Regions from separate parts of the Macrococcus sp. GL_134 genome, predicted to be linked through region 2. Evidence: riboswitches for the same ligand, from Rfam matches in the RefSeq annotation. Region 2 holds a riboswitch; each other region holds the start of a gene.
The links. Region 2 has a riboswitch for S-adenosylmethionine ahead of AC3IPL_RS02325 (methionine ABC transporter ATP-binding protein). Riboswitches for the same ligand answer to the same signal wherever they lie in the genome.
Positions count from the first base shown of each region.

Region 1 (3,145 bases), 130 kb from region 2:
TTCGAGTGAAACCGACAAGATATGCTAAGTTACCAAGTCCACCGGCACCAATGACGCCGGCAATAGCGGTTGAACCGACTAAAGCGATAGCTGTGACCGTGACACCAGATACAAGTGCCGGCAATGATTCGCGCAGCAGCACTTTCGTAATCAATGTCCAGCGCGTCGCCCCCATCGCTTCCGCTGCCTCTATTACACCTTTGTCGATCTCTTTCATACCGATTTCTACAAGGCGTGCATAGAACGGGGCAGCTCCGATAATCAACGCCGGCAGCGCGCCTTTTACACCGCTGATTGTGTTCATCAGCAGATTGGTGAACGGAATCAGCAGGATGATTAAGATGATGAAAGGAATCGCCCGAAATAAGTTCACTAAAAAGGCTGTGATCTTATAGATGACCTGGGCACCTTTAGATTGACTTCTAGAAGTCAGAAATAAAATAGTACCGATAATCAGACCGAGAAAAAACGTGAAGAACGTTGATACGATTGTCATGTACAATGTTTCATACACCGCTGTCCAGACATCCGGCCAGATGACGTTTTTAAAGCTCAGCATTTCCTTCAGAATGTCAATGAAACTTTTATCCACGTCGTTCCACCTCCACTTTGACGCCGTGCTGCTCGAATTCGTTGAACAACTCTTTTGTCGGTTCAGGTACATGGACAATCATATGACCAAACGCACCAGAGGATGTATGACTGACATTGCCGGATATCACATTGATATCCATATCATACTTTCTGATGATTCTAGAGATAATCGGCTGTTCCGTTGATGAACCGGCAAATTTTAATCTTAAAATCGCACCCGTCGGATATGCCAGCTTAATGTCGTCCATCGCTGCTTCTGATTCGCTGTCTTTTAAGTCATCTTTGACAAATCGCTGTGTGACACTTGACTGCGGATTTTGAAAGACACTGAGTACCGGTCCTTCCTCAACGATGCGACCATTTTCCATGACTGCGACTTTATGACAGATTTTACGGATGACATGCATTTCATGTGTAATCAATATAATGGTCAAACCTATTTTCTTGTTGATGGTGACCAGCAGCTCTAAAATTTCATCTGTTGTCTGAGGATCAAGCGCACTTGTCGCTTCATCACATAGCAGTACTGTCGGATCGTTAGCAAGTGCACGCGCAATACCGACACGCTGCTTCTGGCCGCCGGACAACTGGGAGGGGAAAGCTTTTTCTCTGCCAGTTAAACCTACCATTCGAATTAATTCATTTACCTTTTGGTCTCGTTCTGTTTTACTGACCCCGGCAATCTCCAGCGGAAACGCAATGTTATCGAACACTGTACGGGACCAGAGCAAGTTAAAGTGCTGGAAGATCATGCCGATTTTCTGTCTTTTTTTGCGTAAGTCTTTCATGCCAAGCTGCGCAATATGATCACCGCCGACAACGACATCACCGGTAGTTGGTTTCTCAAGCCCATTGAACATTCGAATCAATGTACTTTTGCCTGCACCTGAAAATCCGATGACGCCATAAATTTCACCATCATGAATTTGCAGATTGACATCATCTACAGCAGTCAATGGTCCTTTTTTTGTTGCAAATTGCTTTACCACTGATTGTAAAGTAATCAATGACTAACCTCCTTTAAACGAATAAAGCGTCTTTCCCATAAAAAGAGAAAGACGCAATGATATAAACGTCTCTCATCTTCTAAAGCACTGGGCTTTATGTGAATTGGCACCATGTCTGACGACGGTTGCCGGGCTTCAAAGGGCACATCCCTCCACCTCTCTTGATAAGAGCTTAACTATTAAATTATTTTCTAATCATAGACCATCCTAATCGTTACGTCAATAATTTGTTGACGATTTCATATAAATTTGTCACAGATTCGAACTTGAACACTTCCGCTGTCACCTTGTCATCATTGACAACAAGTAATACAGGGACGCTCATCACTTTGAATGCCTGTACCAATTCAGGTGTATAATTCATATCGAGTTTGACCACAGGCTGTTTTGTCAAAACTGCGAGAACATCAATCATCCGTTCCGCTACTTTACATGTGCCACAAAGCGGCGTATATCCAAATATTAAATAAGACTCACCAGGCGGACTGCCAGGCAAATACTGTTTGACGCTCATGTGCTACATTCCCATCTTTCACTTCAAATTCATGTTTCATCAGAACTTTCGCTAAATAATCATGAGGACATCGACTGACTTCACCATATTTCGGATCAATGTAAATATGACGGCTCTCGCTTAAATGACGTTTGAACCAGTTGCGAATGATTTTACCTGCTTTGTCAGCGTCAGTCATAATATAGACTTTATGACCAATCAGTTCTTCCAGAATGGCATCTAATTTTGAAATACCCATGGTGCCGTTAGTGCAGATAATATGTACGGGCTCAGATAAGACTTCCTGTAACTTCTTCTTGTCGGATTTACCTTCAACAACGATGACTTTACTAATGACAGCCACACTCATCACCTTCTCATATGCGATTATAAAAAATTCCTTGATAATCAGATTATCAAGGAAATTATAACATTTATGCGTTAATCATTTCATCATATTGTGCTTGGTCTAACAACTCAGTCAGTTCATCGTCATTAGATGCTTCGACTTTGATCAGCCATGCATTGTCATAAGGAGATTCGTTAACAAATTCAGGACTGTCTTCAAGTTCACTGTTCACTTCAACGACTTTACCACTGATAGGAGCGTAAAGTTCTGATACTGTTTTTACAGATTCTACACTACCGAATGGCTGCCCCGCTGTAATTTCATCGCCTGCTTCAGGAAGTTCAACGAAGACGATATCCCCTAGTTCTGATTGAGCAAAATCAGTAATACCAATCGTATTTATATTTCCTTCTGTTCTTACCCATTCGTGATCTTTAGAAAATTTTAATCCTTCTAATGATGCCACAAAAATCCCTCCTCTAAGTTTATATATTAATAATGACATAGCATATATTTTTATTCAATCTTTTTTATAACCATGTGCTCATGTAATCCTGCTCTTTAAATCCTAACGTTATTTTACCATCATTGACCGCAAGCGGACGTTTAACCAGCATGCCGTCTGATGCAAGCAGTGCCAGTTTGTCTTCATAGCTCATATGAACTAGTTTGTCCTTAAGTTGTAATTCACGGAACTTCGTC
Region 1 covers NZ_CM174409.1:554,659-557,803, reverse strand. The annotation lists gene AC3IPL_RS02990 (methionine ABC transporter permease) at 1-592, opposite strand, end outside; gene AC3IPL_RS02985 (methionine ABC transporter ATP-binding protein) at 585-1,601, opposite strand; SAM riboswitch class I at 1,671-1,772, opposite strand; gene AC3IPL_RS02980 (thioredoxin family protein) at 1,816-2,115, opposite strand; gene AC3IPL_RS02975 (toprim domain-containing protein) at 2,075-2,458, opposite strand; gene gcvH (glycine cleavage system protein GcvH) at 2,529-2,909, opposite strand; gene AC3IPL_RS02965 (Spx/MgsR family RNA polymerase-binding regulatory protein) at 2,974-3,145, opposite strand, start outside.
Region 1: linked by a shared signal. The riboswitch ahead of AC3IPL_RS02985 (methionine ABC transporter ATP-binding protein) and the one ahead of AC3IPL_RS02325 (methionine ABC transporter ATP-binding protein) in region 2 are both predicted to bind S-adenosylmethionine.

Region 2 (3,145 bases):
ATTATTGTTTTTTGTTTTACTACTGGTCACTGTATGGAACATCTTCAAACCATTGCCTGCTGGAATTTCGAAACGCTATGAACCAAGCAGAACTAATGATGTCAAACTGCTGCTCGATAATAGTTATGAGCAGGACGGCACTATGACCTACGACCACCATATATTCAGTGAAGTGTATCAGCTCATCGATGACGCAGAAGATTTTATTATCATGGATATGTTTTTGTTCAATGCGGCTTATGACGGCACGCAACACTTCCCGAAATTATCTGCTGAGCTGACTCGGCACTTGATTGCGAAGAAAGAGCAGCGACCGGACATGCCGATCTATGTGCTGACTGATCCAATCAATTCATTCTACGGGAGCTATACACCCGACCATTACAAGAAACTTCGTGACAATGGCATATTCGTATACGAAACGGACTTGACGAAATTACGTGACTCAAATCCACTCTATTCAGGGTTATGGCGGTCGACTTTCCACTGGTTAGGCAATAGTGACAATGGGACGCTGCCCAATATATTCTCAAAAAAAGAACCTGATGTCACCGTGAGAGGCTATGCACGAATGCTGAATTTCAAAGCGAATCACCGTAAGACCATCGTCTCTGAAAAATCGGCTATCATTGCCAGCAGCAACCCGCATGATTCAAGTGGTCATCATCAAAACATCGCTGTTCAGTTGAGCGGACAGCTGCAGGAAGACTTAATACACAGTGAAGTTGCAGCCATCAATATGAGCGGTGGTAAGCTTGACCGCAGTGATTTTGCGATTAATACGCGCGCTTATGACAATACGATGGACTACGAAACGACACTTGTCACTGAAGGCAAAATCAAAGAATCATTAATTGAATATATCAACCTTGCCAATGATAATGATGAACTTAAAATGGGGATGTTCTATCTCGCTGACCGCGATGTCATTAAGGCGCTGATTCGCGCAGCAGAGCGCGGTGTCCATGTGAAGGTCATACTTGACGTTAACAAAGAAGCATTTGGTAAAGAGAAGCCGGGTATTCCGAATAAGCCTGCTGCCCATGAACTCGTGGCAGGAAGTAATGATCGCATTCAAGTAAAATGGGCAGTGTCACACGGCGAACAGTTCCATGCGAAATACATTCTGCTGACTGATGACCGCAATAAGGAGTCGTCTTTATTTGTCGGCAGTGCCAACTTGACACGCCGTAATATCGGTGATTACAACATGGAGACAGATGTTATTATTACGGGTCGATCAGATCTGCCGGTATTTAAGCAGCTGGATTTGGACTTCGACGCCAAATGGACCAATGATTACGGGCATATCACCGACCACTATGAAGTGAAAAAAGATGCGTCGTTCCTGAAGACAGTGCTCTATCGAATACAGGAATTCACAGGGTTATCAAGCTTCTAATCAAAAAAAGTGATTGACAGGCTCTATGGATGTTTGCAATAATGCAATTAACTTAATAAAAAATTATCAAGAGAGATTGAGGGATATGGCCCGATGACATCTCAGCAGCGGACTCATTTGAGCACTGTGCTAAATCCATCAAGCGAGGCTTGGCAGATAAAGGGACGTAAAACGACTTTCCGGCATCTGCCGGAAAGTCGTTTTTTTATTCAGAGGAGGAAGTTATGGCAATCATTGAAATCGAGCATGTGACCAAACAGTTTCAAACGAAAAAAGGCATCGTTGAAGCATTGTCTGACGTGTCACTGACTATTGAAAAAGGGCAGATATTTGGCATCGTCGGTTATTCCGGTGCAGGTAAGTCGACGCTCGTCAGATTGATCAACAAATTAGAAAAGCCAACTGCAGGACGCGTCATCATCGAAGGTGAAGATATAACAAGTCTCAAACAGGCATTACTACGTAAACGCCGTCAAAACATCGGGATGATCTTTCAGCAGTTCAACTTGTTTCGTGCGAAGACAGTGGAGGATAACATCAAATATCCACTCAAGCTGACGAAGAAGTACTCAAAAGCTGATATTGATAAGCGAGTCGATGAATTATTACAGTTCGTCGGACTGCTGGATAAGAAATATGACTATCCAAGTCAGCTGTCGGGTGGTCAGAAGCAGCGTATCGGTATCGCACGAGCACTTGCAACGAACCCTGATATTCTTCTCTGTGATGAAGCGACGTCAGCGCTTGATCCTGAAACTACAGATGAAATCTTGAGGCTGTTGAAGCGCATCAATGAAGAACTGAATATTACCATTGTCCTGATTACTCACGAAATGGAAGTCGTAAAAAGTATTTGTGATGAAGTCGCCGTCATGGAAAAAGGTAAGATTGTTGAGCAGAACAAAGTATTCGAACTGTTTACCAATCCTGTCCATCCGACGACAAAACGTTTTGTTCATTCTGTGTTGAATGATGATATTCCGGCTGAAGTAGATGTCAAGTCACGTCAGCTATATCGCTTCATCTTCAATCACCAGCAGATTCTGCAGCCGGTGCTCAGTCGAATCGGTAGAGAGTTCGATGTTGATTTCAATATTTTGTACGGCGGGATTACAGAGTTGACAGATAAGCTGTTCGGTAATCTACTGATTGAAGCAGTCGGCAATGAGGTGAATATTCATGATGCACTGAATGAGCTGACACGTCATGATATTCAGATTAAGGAGGTTAACGGCTTTGAAAACTGATTTAACAGAATTCTATCCGGTCATTATTCAGGAAACAATCAATACTCTGATAATGGTAGGCATTACTTTAGTACTTGCCGTGCTTATCGGTCTACCGCTTGGCATCATTCTCTATGCCACGGGAAGAGGACATGTGCTTGAGAACAAAGTAGTCAATATCATTTTGAACTTCTTTATCAATACGGTTCGACCGATCCCTTTCATCATCTTCCTGGTGGCATTGATTCCAATTACAAGGTTTCTTGTGGGGACTACAATCGGTATATGGGCAGCCATTTTCCCGATGACTCTCGCCGCTTCATTATCCATTGCCCGCGTCGTAGAAAATAACATCATCTCAGTGGATAAAGGCGTCATTGAAGCGGCTGAAGCAATGGGCTCATCTAAATTCGATATCTTATTCAAAGTATTAGTTCCAGAAGCAGCAGGATCTTTAATTCTCGGTCTGACTTTCACCACGGTCTCGCTCATTGAATTTTCCGCAGTGGCAGGCCTT
Region 2 covers NZ_CM174409.1:427,719-430,863, forward strand. The annotation lists gene AC3IPL_RS02320 (phospholipase D family protein) at 1-1,402, shown strand, start outside; SAM riboswitch class I at 1,463-1,565, shown strand; gene AC3IPL_RS02325 (methionine ABC transporter ATP-binding protein) at 1,633-2,649, shown strand; gene AC3IPL_RS02330 (methionine ABC transporter permease) at 2,639-3,145, shown strand, end outside.

Region 3 (3,145 bases), 950 kb from region 2:
TCTTCAATGTTATCTCGTAATGAGCGGAAATAGACAGCGCCTTTCTCCTCATCTCGTTCCATCGCAAGTGTCTGTTCGATGTAAGGGTCGATATCCAGCAGACTGAATATATGTTCAAACATCGGTTCCTGTGAGAACTGTGTCTGATCTACGCCGTGATAGATATGCCCTTTCCAGTAATGCGAATCAATGATGTATACACCTGTTCGTGTCAATACGATGTGGGCAATTTTCTCTGTCCGCTTCAGATCACGTCCGGGAATAAAGACATTGGCAAGGACATGCATATCTTCAGGTCTGATTCGTTCGTTTCGGACAAGACGTTCTTTGAGCTGAATCAATGTCAGATCCGTCAAATACTCGCCACCGTTTTTGGACAGATGTTTCAAGCTGTCGATTTGAATGGCTTGTTTAGATACTTGTTCATCATAGATCTCTTTCTGCTGGGCGAACGCTTTTTTCTGTTCAAGCCGTTCTTTCTCAGCTTTGTCCTGCAGTTCTGCTGACAATTTCTGTTTGTCATCTGCATGCTGATCGGCCAGTCTCAGTCGTTCACGTTTTGCTTTGCTGTTAGTAACGATCCAGAGCACTAAGAACAGCAGCGCCAGAACACCGAGCGCAATAATAATGTAATGAAGCGGTGTAAGTTCAGTCATGAAATTCTCCTTTGTATATATAGGTTTATTCATATTATAATCAAAATTTACGTTTTCTTCAGTATTATTCATAAAATTTCATCTGATCAATTTTGAGAATATTACTCTTTTTTCAGCCGAACTCACAAAAAAACGGAAACCCGTTCAAGGTTTCCGCTGTCTAAGATGTTATTGAATCGCTGCTTTCAAGCTGTCGACTTTGTCTGTCTGTTCCCATGGCAGCTCGACATCTGTACGGCCGAAATGTCCGTAAGCAGCTGTCTGCTTGTAGATCGGACGGCGCAGATCAAGCATCTTGATGATACCTGCCGGACGTAAGTCGAATGTGCTGCGTACGGCTTCTACAAGTGCTGATTCTGAGTAGTCGCTTGTACCGAACGTATCGACAGAAATCGATACAGGATGAGCCACACCGATCGCGTAGGCTAGCTGTACTTCTGCTTTGTCAGCAAGCCCTGCCGCTACGATGTTCTTCGCGACATAACGTGCTGCATAGGCGCCTGAACGGTCTACTTTCGTTGCATCTTTACCAGAGAAGGCACCGCCGCCGTGACGGGCATAGCCGCCGTAAGTATCAACGATGATTTTACGGCCTGTCAAGCCTGCATCCCCTTGAGGTCCACCGATAACAAAACGTCCAGTCGGGTTGATGAAGTATTTCGTTTCGTCATCGATCAGTTCTGCGGGAACAACAGATTTAATGACGTGCTCTTTAATGTCCGTCTGAATCTGCTCCAGCTCAATTTTCTCATGGTGCTGAGAAGAAATAACGATTGTATCGATACGTTTTGGCTCGTTATTCTCATCATATTCAACAGTGACTTGTGTCTTACCGTCCGGACGTAAGTAGTCAAGCGTACCGTTCTTACGCACTTCTGTTAAGCGACGTGCCAGTTCGTGTGCCAATGAAATCGGCAGCGGCATTAAGCTCTCTGTTTCATTACATGCATAGCCGAACATCAGCCCTTGGTCACCTGCACCGATAGATTCAATGTCAGAATCAGACAGCTCTTCGCGGTCTTCAAGCGCACGGTCAACACCTTGTGCGATGTCTGGAGACTGCTCATCAATCGCAGTCAGAACAGCCATCGTCTGGAAGTCATAACCATATTTAGCGCGCGTATAACCGATTTCTTTCACTGTTTCACGCACGACTTTTGGAATATCGACATAGGTCGTTGTTGTGATTTCGCCGGCAATGAGTGCCATCCCAGTGGTCACTGATGTTTCGCATGCAACACGTGCTTTAGGGTCCCCTTTTAAGATTTCATCAAGAATCGCATCTGAAATCTGGTCAGCAATTTTATCCGGATGTCCTTCTGTCACTGATTCAGAAGTAAATAGTTTACGATCTGCCAATTTAATATCTCCTTTTTCTATGAAAGTTATACGGTTTATCCATAAGAAAAGCCTTCTCCACAATTAAGAGAGAAGGCTCGATTAATACAAGTCCATTCACTCTTATCGTTCAGATGAAATCTGCAAACGGTTTGGCACCTTACTTAAAAGGTTGCTGGGCTTCGTAGGGTCCATGTCCCTCCACCACTCTGGATAAGAGAATCCGCAAGTAAGATAATACTAAACTATTTGTTAAACGTCAATAAATTTAAGAAATACATAATTTTCTGTCTTTAAAAACTGCTTGAGAATCTGCCGTGATTAGTATAGACTATTGGGTCTGTTATGTTATACTATTTGATGAAACTGCTTACATTGCAGAAACTATTACTGGAGGATTATAACATGAACGATACATCGACGTATAATGAAAATCTGGATCAATTACTAGCAAAACCTTCTACTAAAAAACAGTTGTCTCGCACTCAGCTGATTCAGGACATACTGGATAATGGTGAAGGTGTTCTTACAGACTCAGGAGCAGTAAAAGCAGAAACAGGAAAATATACGGGTCGTTCGCCTAAAGATAAATTTATCGTAAGAGAAGCTGAAACTGAAGATAAAATTGACTGGAACGCCATCAACCAGCCCATCGAAGAGGACGTCTTCTTGAAACTTCTCGACAAAGTGACTTCTTATTTAAACACAAAGGACAAAGTCTATGTCTTTAACGGGTATGCCGGCGCCGACGCTGCGACTCAGCTGAAACTGACTGTCATCAACGAAATGGCATGGCACAACTTGTTCGCCCGCACGATGTTCATCCGTCCCGAAACGACTGAAGAAGGATTGAACATCTCACCTGACTTCACTATCATCTCAGCGCCGCACTTCAAAGCTGACCCCGAAGTGGATGGAACGAAATCCGAGACATTCATCATCACAAGCTTCAAACACAAAGTCATATTGATCGGCGGAACTGAATATGCCGGCGAAATGAAAAAAGGAATCTTCGGTGTGATGAACTATTACCTGCCAGATAATGACGTGATGAGCATGCACTGTTCAGCAAACGTCGGCGAAAACAAAGACGTCGCCTTATTCTTTGGACTATCAGGTACTGGTAAAACGACGTTATCAGCAGATCCACA
Region 3 covers NZ_CM174409.1:1,518,437-1,521,581, forward strand. The annotation lists gene AC3IPL_RS07810 (nuclease-related domain-containing protein) at 1-656, opposite strand, end outside; gene metK (methionine adenosyltransferase) at 825-2,015, opposite strand; SAM riboswitch class I at 2,115-2,214, opposite strand; gene pckA (phosphoenolpyruvate carboxykinase (ATP)) at 2,400-3,145, shown strand, end outside.
Region 3: linked by a shared signal. The riboswitch ahead of metK (methionine adenosyltransferase) and the one ahead of AC3IPL_RS02325 (methionine ABC transporter ATP-binding protein) in region 2 are both predicted to bind S-adenosylmethionine.

Region 4 (3,145 bases), 340 kb from region 2:
AATGGTCAGCATCCCACTAATGACAGATGGAAAGTGGCGAGTGATTAAATCTTTTAGAACAGAAGTATCATTAACGATACGACTGACAGACTCACCGCTTTTTGTAGTATCAAAATAGCTGACCGGCAACTTTAAGAACTTATCCCAAATAATTTCGCGTAATCCTCTGATAATACTTTGCCCCACATTAGCTAGTACATAGTTAGACACTCCATTGAATATGGCACTTAGTAAAAATACAAAGATAATTAATAGGATTAAACCTGTCGTAACAGAGTCTGTATCAAATCCGTCGATAAAACGCTGCGTCAACATGGGTACAATCAACGAACCAACTGTTCCTATCAAGGTCATTGCAATTCCTAATATAAATAGCTTCCGTTTAATTCCTGAACGTTTCAACAGCTGGTAGAAATCTGAGAATTTTGCTGTCGATTTTTCTTTTGCTGTGCTTCCACGAGCCATTGTCATTCCTCCGATTGTTGTTCATTGATGTACAGTGATACATTCGTATTTACTTTAATGATGATGTAAATTGATGTCAAATGATTGAAAACCATAAGAGTCTATCAAGTAATGTTTTACACTTTCGATTAAAATTAAGTTTAAAGGGTTTCAATCATTAGAAATATTAATATAATAATTATATCAAATATAATAAATATATAAAGGCGGCTAATATTATGACTCAAGTTTTATACATTACAGCACATCCAAACGATGCAGCGGCTTCATTCTCTATGGCAGCTGGTCAATCATTCATTGACAGCTACAAAGCAGCTAATCCAGATCATGACGTCGTTCACATCGACTTATACAATACATTCATCCCGTTAATCGACAGCGACGTTTTCTCCGGCTGGGGTAAATTACAGTCGGGTGAAGAGTTCGCAAAATTATCTGAGACAGAACAACAAAAAGTTAATCGTTTAAATGAATTAAGCGATCAGTTTGCTGCTGCTGACAAATATGTTTTTGTGACACCATTCTGGAACTTCTCTTTCCCGGCAGTAATGAAAGCATATATCGATGCAGTCGCAGTTGCAGGTAAAGCATTCAAATATACAGCTGAAGGCGCAGTCGGCTTATTAACTGACAAAAAAGCACTTCACATTCAAGCACGCGGTGGTTACTATTCAGAAGGACCAGCAGCTGAACTTGAACTTGGCAACCGTTACTTGAAACAAATCATGAACTTTACAGGTGTGCCGTCATATGAAGAACTGATTATTGAAGGCCATAATGCAAACCCTGAAAAAGCAGAAGAAATCAAAGCTGACGGTATTAAACGCGGTGAAGCATTAGGTAAAACATTCTAATACTACACAAATAGAAGGTAGTATGATATAATCACTTTACAAATTAATAGCTCGTATCTTATTCAGAGCAGGTGGAGGGACTTGGCCCTATGAAACCTCAGCAGCAGGCTTATGCACTGTGCTAATTCCAACAAGTATATCTTGAAAGATAAGAAGATTCTCTAATAGCTCTTCTTGATTTTAAGATGAGCTATTTTTTTGTGACTAAAATAACCGGGGGGCAAAAGATGAGAACAAGAGCAGATATTTTAGCAGATTTAGAACTAGTGGAAAACTATAAACCAGTCAATTATAGTAGTTCCATGATAAAGACAGCAGACAGAAACCGTCTCGAGCGAGAACTAGAAGAAGTCGAAAAGAGTGAGCGTAAGATGGACTTCTACCGCCTCAACCAGGTGGAGAGAGAACCACGTCAAAAAGCAGGAGAGGCTATTGCAGCACAGCATGTAAGTAACGATAAAGAACTGAAGCTGGAACTGGATGGTTATACAATAGCGATTAAAATCTATAAAACGAACAGCACGGCTGAATAGAAAAAGATTTAACGTGGAAATTAACGAGAAACGGCCTTCAAACCACATTTGAAGGCCGCTTTTTTAATGAGATAAGATGTTTCATTACAGTTCAGTTCGCAGCTGCCACAATTCAGGGAAGAAGTACTGGTCGAGCACTTTCTTCAAATAATTGACTCCTTGCGAACCACCAGTACCGACTTTAAATCCAATGATGCGTTCTACTGTTTTCATATGTCTGAACCGCCACTGCTGAAATAGATCTTCTATATCGACAAGTTCTTCGGCAAGTTCATACAACTGCCAGTATTTTTCGCTGTTTCTATAGACTTCTTTCCAAGCTTCTTTCACGCTGTCATTCGCTGTGTAAGTAATGCAAGGCTTTCTCTCAAGGACATCAGCATCAATATTAAGTCCAGCACGATGCAGGGCATGAATCGCCGCATCATAAAGGCTCGGTGTGCTGTAGGCTTCAAGCAGCTGCGCATGAATTTCCGGCTCATGTGAATAAATCTTCAGTATATAATCTGTCTTATAGCCGAGATAAAATTCAATCACCCGATTCTGATAGGACTGGAAGCCTGAAGAATGGCCCAGCTTATCGCGGAACTCTAAATATTCGCTTGGCGTCAATGTAGAGAGCACATCCCATACATTTTTGATCTGCTGCTGAATTTGTGACACACGCGCAAGTTTCTTGAATGCTTCGCCGAACTGATCGTGCTGAACGTTATGGACGGCAGCTTTCAGTTCATGAATCAGCTGCTTCATCCATATTTCGCTGACGTGATGGACAGTGATGAACAGCATTTCATCATGATGACCGCTGAGTGGATGATGACTGGCAAGCAATGTCTCGAGACCGAGATAACTGCTGTATGTCATGTCCTTCCTGAAATCTGTATGAATGTTCTGCTCATCTTCAAATGCTTGATGCTTAGTCATGACACCGCTCCTTTTGGTCGGATGACTGCACGAACAGGGCTGCCGTCAGCGTCTTTTAAAGCAAGAGGCAGGGCGATCAATTCATAGTTGCCGGGCATGACATTGTCCAGCATAACATTCTCAAGAATATATATATCATGTTCATAAAGCGCGTGATGACCTTCTAAAGCTTTACTTGAAATGTCATCGACTGAAGGTGTATCGACACCGATGAGTTTAACACCGAGCGAATTCAAATATTCAGCCCCGTCCTTAGTGACCCCAGGAACATTTTCCGGGAAATGTTCCGGATTGTTAGGAAGTGATGTTTTGATCAATACACGTTCAACTCGTTCAGTCAGCTGTGATTGAAGTGCTGCTGCTGAAATG
Region 4 covers NZ_CM174409.1:84,375-87,519, forward strand. The annotation lists gene AC3IPL_RS00450 (ABC transporter ATP-binding protein) at 1-465, opposite strand, end outside; gene AC3IPL_RS00455 (FMN-dependent NADH-azoreductase) at 684-1,319, shown strand; SAM riboswitch class I at 1,375-1,474, shown strand; gene AC3IPL_RS00460 (hypothetical protein) at 1,547-1,852, shown strand; gene kynA (tryptophan 2,3-dioxygenase) at 1,937-2,776, opposite strand; gene kynB (arylformamidase) at 2,773-3,145, opposite strand, start outside.
Region 4: linked by a shared signal. The riboswitch ahead of AC3IPL_RS00460 (hypothetical protein) and the one ahead of AC3IPL_RS02325 (methionine ABC transporter ATP-binding protein) in region 2 are both predicted to bind S-adenosylmethionine.